DNA from 2 places in the Rhodosalinus sp. genome. Region 2 is predicted to be linked to the other one. Evidence: riboswitches for the same ligand, from Rfam matches in the RefSeq annotation. Region 2 holds a riboswitch; the other holds the start of a gene.
The links. A riboswitch is a leader RNA that binds a small molecule or an ion and turns the genes downstream of it on or off. The one in region 2 is predicted to bind cobalamin.
Positions count from the first base shown of each region.

Region 1: it holds a riboswitch for cobalamin, as region 2 does, so the genes downstream of both, ACESL7_RS10535 (hypothetical protein) here and ACESL7_RS12295 (TonB-dependent receptor plug domain-containing protein) in region 2, are expected to answer to the same signal.

Region 1 is NZ_JAWLFS010000148.1:771-7,385, reverse strand. Features, by position in the region: partial or broken gene ACESL7_RS10540 (toprim domain-containing protein) at 1-987, shown strand, start outside; cobalamin riboswitch at 1,024-1,222, shown strand; gene ACESL7_RS10535 (hypothetical protein) at 1,336-1,635, shown strand; gene ACESL7_RS10530 (cobalamin-binding protein) at 1,632-2,453, shown strand; gene ACESL7_RS10525 (NADP-dependent malic enzyme) at 2,541-4,796, opposite strand; gene ACESL7_RS10520 (YrbL family protein) at 4,836-5,504, opposite strand; partial or broken gene mutS (DNA mismatch repair protein MutS) at 5,614-6,615, shown strand, end outside.
Region 2 is NZ_JAWLFS010000201.1:210-5,185, forward strand. Features, by position in the region: partial or broken gene ACESL7_RS12280 (aminotransferase class I/II-fold pyridoxal phosphate-dependent enzyme) at 1-243, shown strand, start outside; gene ACESL7_RS12285 (cobyric acid synthase) at 247-1,692, opposite strand; gene cobO (cob(I)yrinic acid a,c-diamide adenosyltransferase) at 1,696-2,310, opposite strand; cobalamin riboswitch at 2,432-2,632, shown strand; gene ACESL7_RS12295 (TonB-dependent receptor plug domain-containing protein) at 2,772-4,589, shown strand; partial or broken gene ACESL7_RS12300 (ABC transporter substrate-binding protein) at 4,576-4,976, shown strand, end outside.

The DNA.
Region 1 (6,615 bases), on a different contig from region 2:
CTCGTGATGGCGCTCGGCACCGGGATCGGGCGCGACGAATTCGACGTCTCGAAGCTGCGTTACAACAAGATCGTCATCATGACGGACGCCGACGTGGACGGCGCGCACATCCGCACCCTGCTGCTGACGTTCTTCTACCGGCAGATGCCGGAGCTCATCGAGCATGGCCATCTCTTCATCGCGCAGCCGCCCCTCTACAAGGTCGGGCGCGGCAAGTCGGAGGTCTATCTCAAGGACGAGGCGGCGCTCACCGACTTCCTGATCGATCAGGGCACGGACGGCGCGACCCTGCGCCTTGAAAGCGGCGAGGAGATCGCGGGGCCGGACCTTCAGCGCGTGGTGCAGGAGGCGCGACAGGTGCGACGCACTCTCGACGCCTTCCCGACGCACTACCCGCGCCACATCCTCGAACAGGCCGCCATCGCCGGCGCCTTCGAGGAGGGACGGGCCGACGCCGACCTTCAGGGCGTGGCCGACCGGGTGGCCGAGCGGCTGGACCTGATCGCCGAGGAATACGAGCGCGGCTGGCAGGGACGGCCGACGCAGGACAAGGGCCTGCGCCTCGCCCGCGTGGTGCGCGGGGTCGAGGAGGTGCGCGTCATCGACGGGCCGGCGCTGCGTTCGGGCGAGGCACGCAAGCTCGGCCGGCTGACGGAGTCGCTGCAGGAGATCTACCGGCGCCCCGCGCACCTCGTCCGCAAGGATCGCCAGTCGAACATCTACGGTCCCCTCGGGCTCCTGCAGGCGATTCTCGAAGAGGGCGAACGCGGGCTCTCCCTGCAGCGCTACAAGGGGCTGGGCGAGATGAATCCCAACCAGCTCTGGGAGACGACGCTGGACCCCGAGGCGCGCACCCTGCTTCAGGTGCGTGTCGAGGACATGGCCGAGGCGGACGATCTCTTCACCAAGCTCATGGGCGACGTGGTCGAACCGCGCCGCGAGTTCATTCAGGAAAACGCCCTCAACGTCGAGAACCTCGATTTCTGAGGCGCGCGCCGGCATGGACAGGGCGTGCGCCCTGTGCGATCCTTCGTCCGATGGTGTCGGTCCTCACGGGACCGACTGAAAAGGGAACGCGGTGCGCCCCCGGGCCAGTCCGCGGCTGCCCCCGCAACTGTGAGCGGCGAGCGAGACCGGAGAACGCCACTGGGCGCCAGCCCGGGAAGGTCCGGAAGAGCGAGGACCCGCGAGCCAGGAGACCTGCCATCTCCGGCGCGATGCGCCGCGGTGATCTCGACCCGGGCGGGGTGCCCCGGAGCGGAGAGACCGGGATCAGCGGCCTTCCGGCCGACGGCCTCCCCGACTTCCGATGCCCGCCCCTGCACGGAGGGTGCGATGCTACTGGACCGGACGATCTCGCAACTCGACCTCGGCCCCATGCCGCCCGCACGGGCGGCGGGTCTTGCCCGGCTCGGGTACATCCAATGGCTGGGCGCGCTGCCGGGCGACGGCGACTATCGGCAGCAAGCGATGCTCGCGTATTCGCGCGCCGTGCCCTGCGCCCGGCGCTCGCCCGCGGTGGCGGCCTTCTGCGATCTGCTTCTGGCCTCGACGCGCATGCCGCCCGCACCCCTGCCGCTGGCCATGCCACCGCGCAAGCGCCGCGGCGGCGCACGGGCGCGGCGCGCGACATGAGGCGGTTTCCGCCAGAGCGCATCGTCTGCCTGACCGAGGAAACGGTCGAGACGCTCTACCTTCTGGGCGAGGAGGACCGGATCGTGGGCGTCTCGGGCTACGCGGTCCGGCCGAAGCGTGTGCGCCGCGAGAAGCCGCGCGTCTCGGCCTTCACCTCGGCCGATATCCCCCGGATCCTCGCGCTCGAGCCCGATCTGGTGCTCACCTTCTCGGACCTGCAAGCCGACATCGCCGCCGAGCTTCTGCGCGCGGGCGTCACGGTGACGGGCTACAACCAGCGCGACGTCGCCGGCATCCTCGCCATGATCCGGCATCTGGGCGCGACGGTCGGACAGCCCGCCCGGGCCGAGCGACTGGCCGCGGATTACGAGCGCCGGCTGGAGTCGGTCGCGGCCGAGGCGCGCGGCGGTCCGCGCCCGGTCGTCTATTTCGAGGAATGGGACGAGCCGATGATCTCCGGCCTCAAGTGGGTCTCGGAACTGATCGGGATCGCCGGCGGGCAGGACGCCTTCCCGGATCTGGCCGATTGCGGCGCGGCGCGCGACCGGATCATCGCCCCCGAGCGCGTGATCGCGGCGGGGCCGGAGGTGATCCTCGCCTCGTGGTGCGGCAAGAAGGTCCGCCCCGAGAAGATCGCCGCGCGCCCGGGGTTCGACACCGTGCCCGCGGTACGCGCCGGCCGGATCCACGAAATCAAGTCCCCCCTCATCCTGCAGCCCGGCCCGGCGGCGCTGACCGACGGGCTCGACGCGATTCGCGCGGCGCTCGCCTTTGCGCGGGCGCCGGCCGGATCATCCGGGACTCCGGCGACTCCTTGACCGGGCCGCGGCCCGCCGGGCGCAGGATCGGGGTGGGCGCGCATTTTCCGCCGGCGATATCGGCGACGGAGGGTGTGTGCGCGGCCGTCAACCCACCTTGCAGGCCGCGAGGACGGCCATGTTGAGGATGTCGTTCGCCGTCGAGACGGTCGAGCAGAGCTGCACCGAGGCGTCCACGCCCGCGAGGATCGGGCCGATCACCGTCGCGCCGCCCATCTCCTGCATGAGCTTGACCGAGATCGAGGCCGAGTGCCGCGCCGGCACCACGAGGATGTTCGCCGGCCCGGTCAGCCGCTGGAAGGGATAGGACGCCTGCGCCTGCGCGTTGAGCGCGACGTCGACGGTCATCTCGCCCTCGTATTCGAAATCCACGCCCCGCACGTCGAGCACCTGCGGCGCGCCGTGCATCTTCTCGGCGCGCTCGGAGACCGGGTAGCCGAAGGTCGAGAAGCTGACGAAGGCCACCCGCGGATCGAGCCCGAGATGACGCGCGACCGCGGCCCCCCGTTCGGCGATGGTGGCAAGATCCTCCGCGTCGGGCCATTCGTGCACGAGCGTGTCCGCGACGAGCACGATCCGCCCCCGGTGCAGAAGCGCCGTGACCCCCGCCGCGCCGTGACCCGCGTCGGCGTCGAAGACGTGGTTGATGAGCTCCATCACATGCGCCGACTTGCGCGTCGCGCCGGTCACCACCCCGTCGCCGTGCCCGTGCGCAAGCATCAGCGCCGAGAACACGTGCCGGTCGCGCGCGGCGAGGCGGTGGATGTCGGCCATGTCGTGCCCGCGCCGCTGAAGCCGGGCGTAGAGGAAGGCCTTGTAGCTCTCGAGGTGTTCGGTGTTCGCGGCGTTGACGATGGTGAGTTCGCGCACCGCGTCGCCCATGCCCTCGGCCTCGAGCTTGGTGCGCACGTCGGCCTCGCGGCCCACGACGAGCGCGGTGCCGAAACCCGACCGCTGATAGGCGACCGCGGCGCGCAGGACGCGGACGTCGTCACCCTCGGCGAAGATCATGCGCGCCTGCGCGCGCCGCGCCCGCTCGGTGATGCCGCGCAGGATGCTCGCCGTCGGGTCCATGCGGCCCTTCAGGCTCGCCTGGTAGCCCTCCATGTCCACGATCGGCCGGCGCGCCGCGCCGGTGTCCATGCCCGCCTTCGCCACCGCCGGTGGCACGCGCCAGATCAGCCGCGGGTCGAAGGGCGTCGGGATGATGTAGTCCCGCCCGAAGGACAGCTTGCGCCCGTAGGCCATCGCCACCTCGTCGGGCACGTCCTCCCGCGCGAGCGCGGCGAGCGCCTCGGCGCAGGCGATCTTCATCTCCTCGTTGATCGCCCGCGCGTTCACGTCGAGCGCGCCGCGGAAGAGATAGGGGAAGCCCAGGACGTTGTTCACCTGGTTGGGATAGTCCGAGCGCCCGGTCGCCACGATCGCGTCGGGGCGCACGTCGTGCGCCTCTTCCGGCGTGATCTCCGGGTCGGGGTTCGCCATGGCGAAGATCACCGGGTTGTCGGCCATGCTCTCGACCATCGCGGGCGTCACCGCGCCCTTGACCGAGACGCCGAGGAAGACGTCGGCGCCCGCCATCGCCTCCTCGAGCGTGCGCAGGTCGGTCTCGATCGCATGGGCCGACTTCCACTGGTTCATGCCCTCGGTGCGATCCTTGTGGATCACGCCCTTGGTGTCGCAGACGATGCAGTTCCGCGGCCGGGCGCCCATCGCCTTCAGAAGCTCGATGCAGGCGATGCCCGCCGCCCCCGCGCCGTTGAGCACGATGCGGCAGTCCTCGATCCGCTTGCCCGAAATGTGCAGCGCGTTGATCAGACCCGCCGCGCAGATCACCGCCGTGCCGTGCTGGTCGTCGTGGAAGACGGGAATGTCCATCGCTTCCTTGAGACGCTCTTCGATGACGAAGCAGTCCGGCGCGCGGATATCCTCGAGGTTGATGCCGCCGAAGGAGGGGCCGAGATGCTTTACCGCGTCCACGAAGGCATCCACGTCCTCGGTGTCCACCTCGAGGTCGATGGAATCCACATCGGCGAAGCGCTTGAAGAGCACCGCCTTGCCCTCCATCACCGGCTTGGAGCCCAGCGCGCCGAGGTTGCCGAGGCCGAGCACCGCGGTGCCGTTGGAGACGACGGCGACGAGGTTACCCTTGTTGGTGTAGTCGTAGGCCGCCTGCGGCTCCTCCGCGATGCGCAGGCAGGGCACCGCGACGCCCGGCGAATAGGCGAGGCTGAGGTCGCGCTGGGTCGTCATCGGCACCGTCGCCGTGATCGCCCATTTCCCCGGCGTCGGCGCGTGGTGGAAGGCGAGCGCCTCCTCCTCGGTGAACTTGGTCCTCGACATGGCTCCTCCGCTGCGGCCGGGCTTTACACTAGGCCGCCCTCACGGCAGGTGGAACCGCCATTCCGCGTCGCGCCAGACGAGGCCGAGCTTGCCCCCGATGCGCGCAAAGGCGTGGCGCAGGCCCGTGCGGTTGGCGCGGCGCGACCAGTTGCGCACCGGAAGGGCGTGCACGTCGCCGAAGCCGTCGACGAGCACCACCTCCTCCGGCCCGCCGCGGCTGCCCAGCACGAGGTTCTTTGCGTTCAGGTCGCTGGCGCGGAGATCGGCGCGGACGATGCGCGTGACCGTGTCGTTCAGAAGCTCCACCACCCGCGCGTCGAGGGCATCGGCCCGCGCGAGCTGCAGAAGGGTCGGCCCGATCGCGCCGTCCGGGTTGGCGACGCGCTGCGCCACCGCGCCCCAGCCGAGGCTCGTCGGCACGAAGCCGAAGTGCAGCGCGAAGGGCGGCCGGCCCCAGGCATCGCGCCAGGAACACAGCGCGCGCGCCTGTTCCTTCTGTTCGGCGAGGGTCGAGCGGTAGAGCACCGAGGGAAAGAGACGTGTCGTCAGCCCGCGCATGCTGCGCGGATTGAGCTTGCGTTCGGCGATCGGGATGATGAGCTTGAGCACCCGGTCTTCCCGGTCGGGGTGGAGATAGACCCGGCGCTCGGCCCCGCGCGCCACCGGGGCATGGCCGGTCAGATCGATGAGTGAAAAGGGCTCGATCATTGGATATGCGATACCGCGTCCGGAGATGCGCCCGCGCCCCGGTGCGGGGCAAGGCGTCCTTGAAGTGGACAGGAGGTATAAGCTGACGACCGCGGCCGACACAACGCCGATGATGGCGCAGTATCTGGAGATCAAGGCGCAGCACCCGGATGCGCTCCTGTTCTACCGGATGGGCGATTTCTACGAGATGTTCTTCGACGACGCCGCGGCGGCGGCGGCGGCGCTCGACATCGCGCTCACCAAGCGCGGCAAGCACGGGGGCGACGATATCCCGATGTGCGGCGTGCCGGTGCATTCGGCCGAGAGCTACATGCTCACGCTGATCCGCAAGGGCTTCCGCGTCGCCGTCTGCGAGCAGATGGAGCGCCCCGAGGCGGCGAAGAAGCGCGGCGCCAAGGCCGTGGTCAGGCGCGAGGTGATCCGCCTCGTCACGCCCGGCACGCTGACCGAGGATTCGCTGCTGGAGGCCCGGCGGCACAACTACCTCGCCGCCTATGCGGAGGCGCAGGGGCAGGGCGCACTCGCCTGGGCGGACATCTCGACCGGGGCCTTTCACGTCATGGCGCTTTCGCGCGTGCGCCTCGGGCCGGAGCTTGCGCGGCTCGCCCCGGCGGAGGTGCTCCTGCCCGAGACGCTGGAGGCCGACTGCGCCGCGATCGTGACCGACGGCGGCGCCGCGATGACGCCGCTCGCGCGATCGGTCTTCGACAGCACGGGGGCGGAGAAGCGGCTGACCCGGCTCTTCGGGGTCGACACGCTCGACGGGTTCGGGATGTTCACGCGGCCGGAGCTCGCCGCGATGGGCGGGCTCGTGGACTATCTCGAGCTGACGCAGAAGGGGCAGCTTCCGCTCCTGCGCCCGCCCGCGCGCGAGGCGGCAGGCGGCGTCATGCAGATCGACGCGGCGACGCGGCGCAATCTCGAGCTGACCCGCGCGATGGGCGGCGGGCGGGCGGGCTCCCTGCTCGCCGCGGTGGACAGGACGGTGACGGCGGGCGGCGCGCGGCTGCTGGAAGCGCGGATCGGCGCGCCCTCCCTCTCGCTGGAGACGATCCACGCCCGGCAGGAGGCCGTCGCCGCACTGGTGGGCGACGCGACGCTCGCCGGTGAC
Region 2 (4,976 bases):
GCGCGGCTGGGCCAGGATGCGCAGCGGCTGGACGAGATCGCGGCGCGGGCCGGCTGGCCGCTCGTGGGCGGCACGGCCCTCTTTCGCACCTACGACGCGGGCGACGGCCCGGCGGCGCAGGCCCGGCTGGCCGCGGCGCACATCTGGTCGCGCGTCTTTCCGTACTCGACCGGCTGGATCCGCCTCGGGGTGCCGGGCGACGCGGCCGGGTGGCGGCGGCTGGAGCGGGCGCTCGCGCCCTGACCCTCACGACGCGGCCGCGAGCAGGGCGTCCACGTCGAGATGCGCCTCGAGGTGGTCCGCGAGCGCGTCGAGCACCGTCTCGACGCCCGCGTCGTAGCGCGCGCGCCCCGCGACGCCGAACTGCGCGAGCCAGGCGGCGCGGAACCCGTCGTCACGGAACATGCCGTGCAGGTAGCTGCCCTGCACCCGGCCGCAGGGCGAGACGGCGCCCTCCGGCTGGCCCGCCACGCGCGCGAAGGGCCGCGCGCGGTCGGGCCCCTCGGTGCGGCCGATGTGGATCTCGTAGCCGTGGAACGGCCGGCCGCTCGCGGCATGGGTGGCCGCCACCCGCGTGAGTTGCTTGTCGGCGGTCATCACCGTCTCGACGTCCAGCATCCCGAGCCCCGGGTCGCGGCCCGGCGGTCCCTCGGCGCCGTCGGGGTCGGCGACGCTCCGGCCGAGCATCTGGTAGCCGCCGCAGATGCCCAGCACATGCCCGCCGCGGCGCAGATGCGCAGAAAGGTCCACGTCCCATCCCTGCGCCCGGAGGAAGGCGAGATCGCCGCGCGTCGCCTTGGTGCCCGGCAGGATCACCACGTCGGCGTCGCCGGGCAGCGCGCGCCCGGGGCCGAGCATCGTCACCCGCACGCCCGGTTCCTGCGACAGGGGGTCGAGATCGTCGAAGTTCGCGATCCGCGACAGGGCGAGGCAGACCACGTGCAGCCCGCCCTCGCGCTGCGGCGTGCCCATCTCCACGGCGTCCTCCGCCGGCAGGCGCCAGGCCTCGGGAAACCACGGCAGCACGCCGAAGCCGGGCCAGCCGGTGTGCCGCGCGATCTCGGCGTAGCCGTCGTCGAAGAGGCGCGGGTCGCCGCGGAACTTGTTGATCAGGAAGCCGCGGATCAGCGCGGCGTCCTCCGGGTCGATGACCGCCTGCGTGCCGACGATCTGCGCGATCACGCCGCCCCGGTCGATGTCGCCGGCCAGCACCACGGGGACGTCGGCGGCGCGCGCGAAGCCCATGTTGGCGATGTCGCGCGGGCGCAGGTTGACCTCGGCCGGGCTGCCCGCGCCCTCGACCACCACCAGATCATGGCCCGCGCGCAGCCGGGCGAAACTCTCGAGCACCGCGTCGAGAAGGCGGGGCCTGAGCGCGCCGTAGTCCCGCGCCCGCGCGGTGGTCAGCCGCTTGCCCTGCACGATGACCTGCGCGCCGGTGTCGGTCTCGGGCTTCAGCAGGACGGGGTTCATGTCGGTGACCGGTTCCAGCCCGCAGGCCAGCGCCTGCAGCGCCTGCGCGCGCCCGATCTCGCCGCCGTCGGCGGTCACGGCGGCGTTGTTCGACATGTTCTGCGGCTTGAAGGGCGCGACCGAGAGCCCGCGCCGGCGCGCCGCGCGGCAGAGCCCGGCGACCAGCATCGACTTGCCGACGTTGGAGCCGGTGCCCTGCAGCATGAGCGCGCGCGCCAAGGCTCAGAACTCCACGCCCTTCTGGGCCACCACGCCCAGATCCTTGAAGGGGTGCTTGACCAGCGTCATCTCGGTGACGAGGTCGGCGACCTCGAGGATCTCCGGCTTGGCGTTGCGGCCGGTGAGACAGACGTGGGTCATCTCGGGCTTCTGCGTGAGCAGGAACTCCGCCACCTCGCCCGCGTCGAGATAGTCGTAGCGCAGCGCGATGTTGATCTCGTCGAGCAGGACGAAGCGGATCTCGGGATCGAGGATCTGCTCCTGCGCGATGCGCCAGCCGTTCTCGGCCGCCTCGATGTCGCGTTCGCGGTCCTGCGTGTCCCAGGTGAAGCCCTCGCCGGAGACGAAGAAGCGGCACTCCTCCGGGAAGCGCTCGCGCAGGAAGGTCTTTTCGCCCGTCTGCCAGTTGCCCTTGATGAACTGCACCACGGCGCAGGGCATGCCGTGCGCGATGCAGCGCATGATCATGCCGAAGCCCGAGGACGACTTGCCCTTGCCGTTGCCGGTGTGGACCATGATCAGGCCCTTGCGCTCGGTCTTGGTGGCCATCATCCGCTCCCGCGCGGCCTTGATCCGGCGCATCTTTTCGGCGTGGCGCGCGTTGACGTCGTCCTGCATCGACAGACTCCCTGCTTGGTCGAGGTTCCCGCTTCCCGCGCGTGGTAGCCGGGCGCGCGGCCCGCGCCAAGCGGGCGCGTCGCCCGGCGACACGGGTCTTGCAAGCGCGGCCTCCGCTCGGTAGCTTGGTATCCGCTTCGGTCCGGGCGCATGCGTCCGGTTAAAAGGGAACGCGGTGCGGCTTCGGCCAAATCCGCGACTGCCCCCGCAACTGTAAGCGGCGAGCGACCCCGGCAAACGCCACTGGGCCCACGTGGCCCGGGAAGGCCCGGGGAAGCGCCGACCCGCAAGTCAGGAGACCTGCCGAAGCGAACACCCTGTCCGGCCGCGGGGCGCGTGCGGGACTGCGGATGTGCTTTCCGCCGTGGTGTCGTCACTGGGTGAGGAAAGCCTGCCTTTCCCTGCCCGAACTGGAAACGCACTCGGGCGGCCCGCCGGGCCGCCGAACCTGGGACAGTACGATGAACAGAACGATTTTCGTGGCGGGCCTCGCCACGCTCGCGGCGCAGTCGGCCGCGGGGCAGGAGGCATTCGACCTTGGAACCCTCGTGGTCTCGCCGAGCCTCAGCCCCGTCCCGGAGGGCGAGGTCGCCTCCACCGTCGAGGTCCTGACCGGCGACGAGATCCGCGGCCGGGACACCGGCACGCGCGAGACGCTCGACCGCCTGCCCGGCGTGAGCTTCTCCGGCAACGGCGGGCTGGGCGCGAACACGACGCTGCGCATACGCGGGCTGGATACAAGCTACATCGGCGTCCGGCTCGACGGGATCGACGTGAGCGACCCGTCGAGCACCCAGACCTCGTTCAATTTCGGGCAGCTCGTCGGGAGCGGCCTGTCGCGGATCGAGGTGCTGAAGGGCTCGCAATCGGCGCTCTACGGGTCCGAGGCGATCGGGGGCGTGATCAACCTGCAAAGCTGGCGGCCGACGCGCGACGGCGCCTCGGGCGAGGCGCTGCTGGAAGCGGGCAGCTTCGGCACCGTCAAGGGCTCCGCCTCCGCCGGCTTCCGCTCGGAGCGCGGCGAGGTGGCGCTCACGCTCGGGCGCGTGGAAACGGACGGGATCTCGGCGCGGGCGGGTGACGACGAAGAGGACGGGTTCGACCAGACGCAGATCCTCGTGTCGGGCCGTTTCGCCGCGACCGAAACGCTGACGTTCGGCGCCAACGCGTTCCGGCGTGACAGCGATGTCGAGATCGACCGGGCTGACGACGACAACAGCGGCGAGTCGACGACCGAACAGACCGGCGCACGCGTGTTCGCCGAACTGGTCACCGGTCCGGTCACGCACAGCCTGTCCTACAGCGAATTCGTCAGCGACCGGCGCGATCCCGGCGGCGCCATCACGGCCTTCGACGGGACGCGGACGGAACTGGCGTATGAAGGCAACGCCACGCTGGGCGCGACGGCTGATCTCGATTTCGGGCTGTCGCAGACGGAGGAGACGATCGAGACCTCGTCGGTCGCCAAGCGTGACGAAACCGTTCTCGCCGCCTTCGGTGAACTCCGGTGGCGGCCGAGCGACCGGACCACCGTCTCGGTCGCGCTGCGCCGCGACGACAACTCGGATTTCGGCGTGGAGACCACGGGCCGCCTCGCGCTGACCCACATGCTCCGCGAGGACGTGACGCTGAGAGCCGTCGCCGGCACCGGCTACCGCGCGCCGTCGCTTTTCGAACGTTACAGCCAGTACGGCGACCCGGCGCTCCAGCCCGAGACGAGCAAGAGCTTCGAACTGGGGGTCGAGAAAGCCTTCGGCGAGCAGGCGGTCCTCGAGGCGACGGTCTTTTACACCGAGATCGAGGATCTGATCGACTTCGACGGTGCCGCGACCGCCTGCGGCAGCGGTTTCGGATGCTACAGCCAGGTGCCGGGTCTGACCGTTTCGCAGGGCATGGAACTGTCCGGCGCCTACGATGTCACCGAGCGTGTGACCGTGAATGGCAGCTACACCTACACGGATGCGGAAACGGATGGCGCGCGGCTGACGCGCGTCCCGCGGCACGACCTCGTGCTCGGCGCCGAGGCGGACCTGACCGACAAGTGGTCCGCGACCGGCGAAATCCGGCACGTGGCCGATATCGAGCCGAGCGCCTTCGCGCCTGCCGACAACAAGGTCGGCGACTACACTCTGGTCAATCTGGGCGTCGGCTACGACGTCTCCGACACCTCCGAACTCTACCTGAGGGTCGAGAATGCGCTGGACGAGGACTACGAGACCGCCGCCGGCTACAACACGCCGGGCCGCGCCGTCTTCGCGGGGCTGCGTGCGTCGTTCTGAGCGACGCCGGGCCACGGTCGCCGCGCTCTGTCTCGTGGCGGCCGGCGCCGGGGCCGAAGAGGCCCCGGCCCCCGAGGCGGCGCCCGAGACGCCGCCCGAGCGCGTCGTCTCGATCAACCTCTGCACCGACCAGCTGGCGATGATGCTGGCGGCGCCGGGGCAGCTCGTCTCGGTCAGCCACCTCGCCTCCGATCCCTACAGTTCCGCCATGGCGCGGGAGGCGGAGCGCTACGACGAGAACCGCGGGCGGGCCGAGGAGGTCTACCTGCTCGAGCCCGATCTCGTGCTCGCCGGGGCCTACACGGCGCAGGCCACGGTCGGCATGCTGGAGCGCATGGGGATCGAGGTCGAGGTTTTCCAGCCGGCCCATGGCCTGTCGGCCGTCAC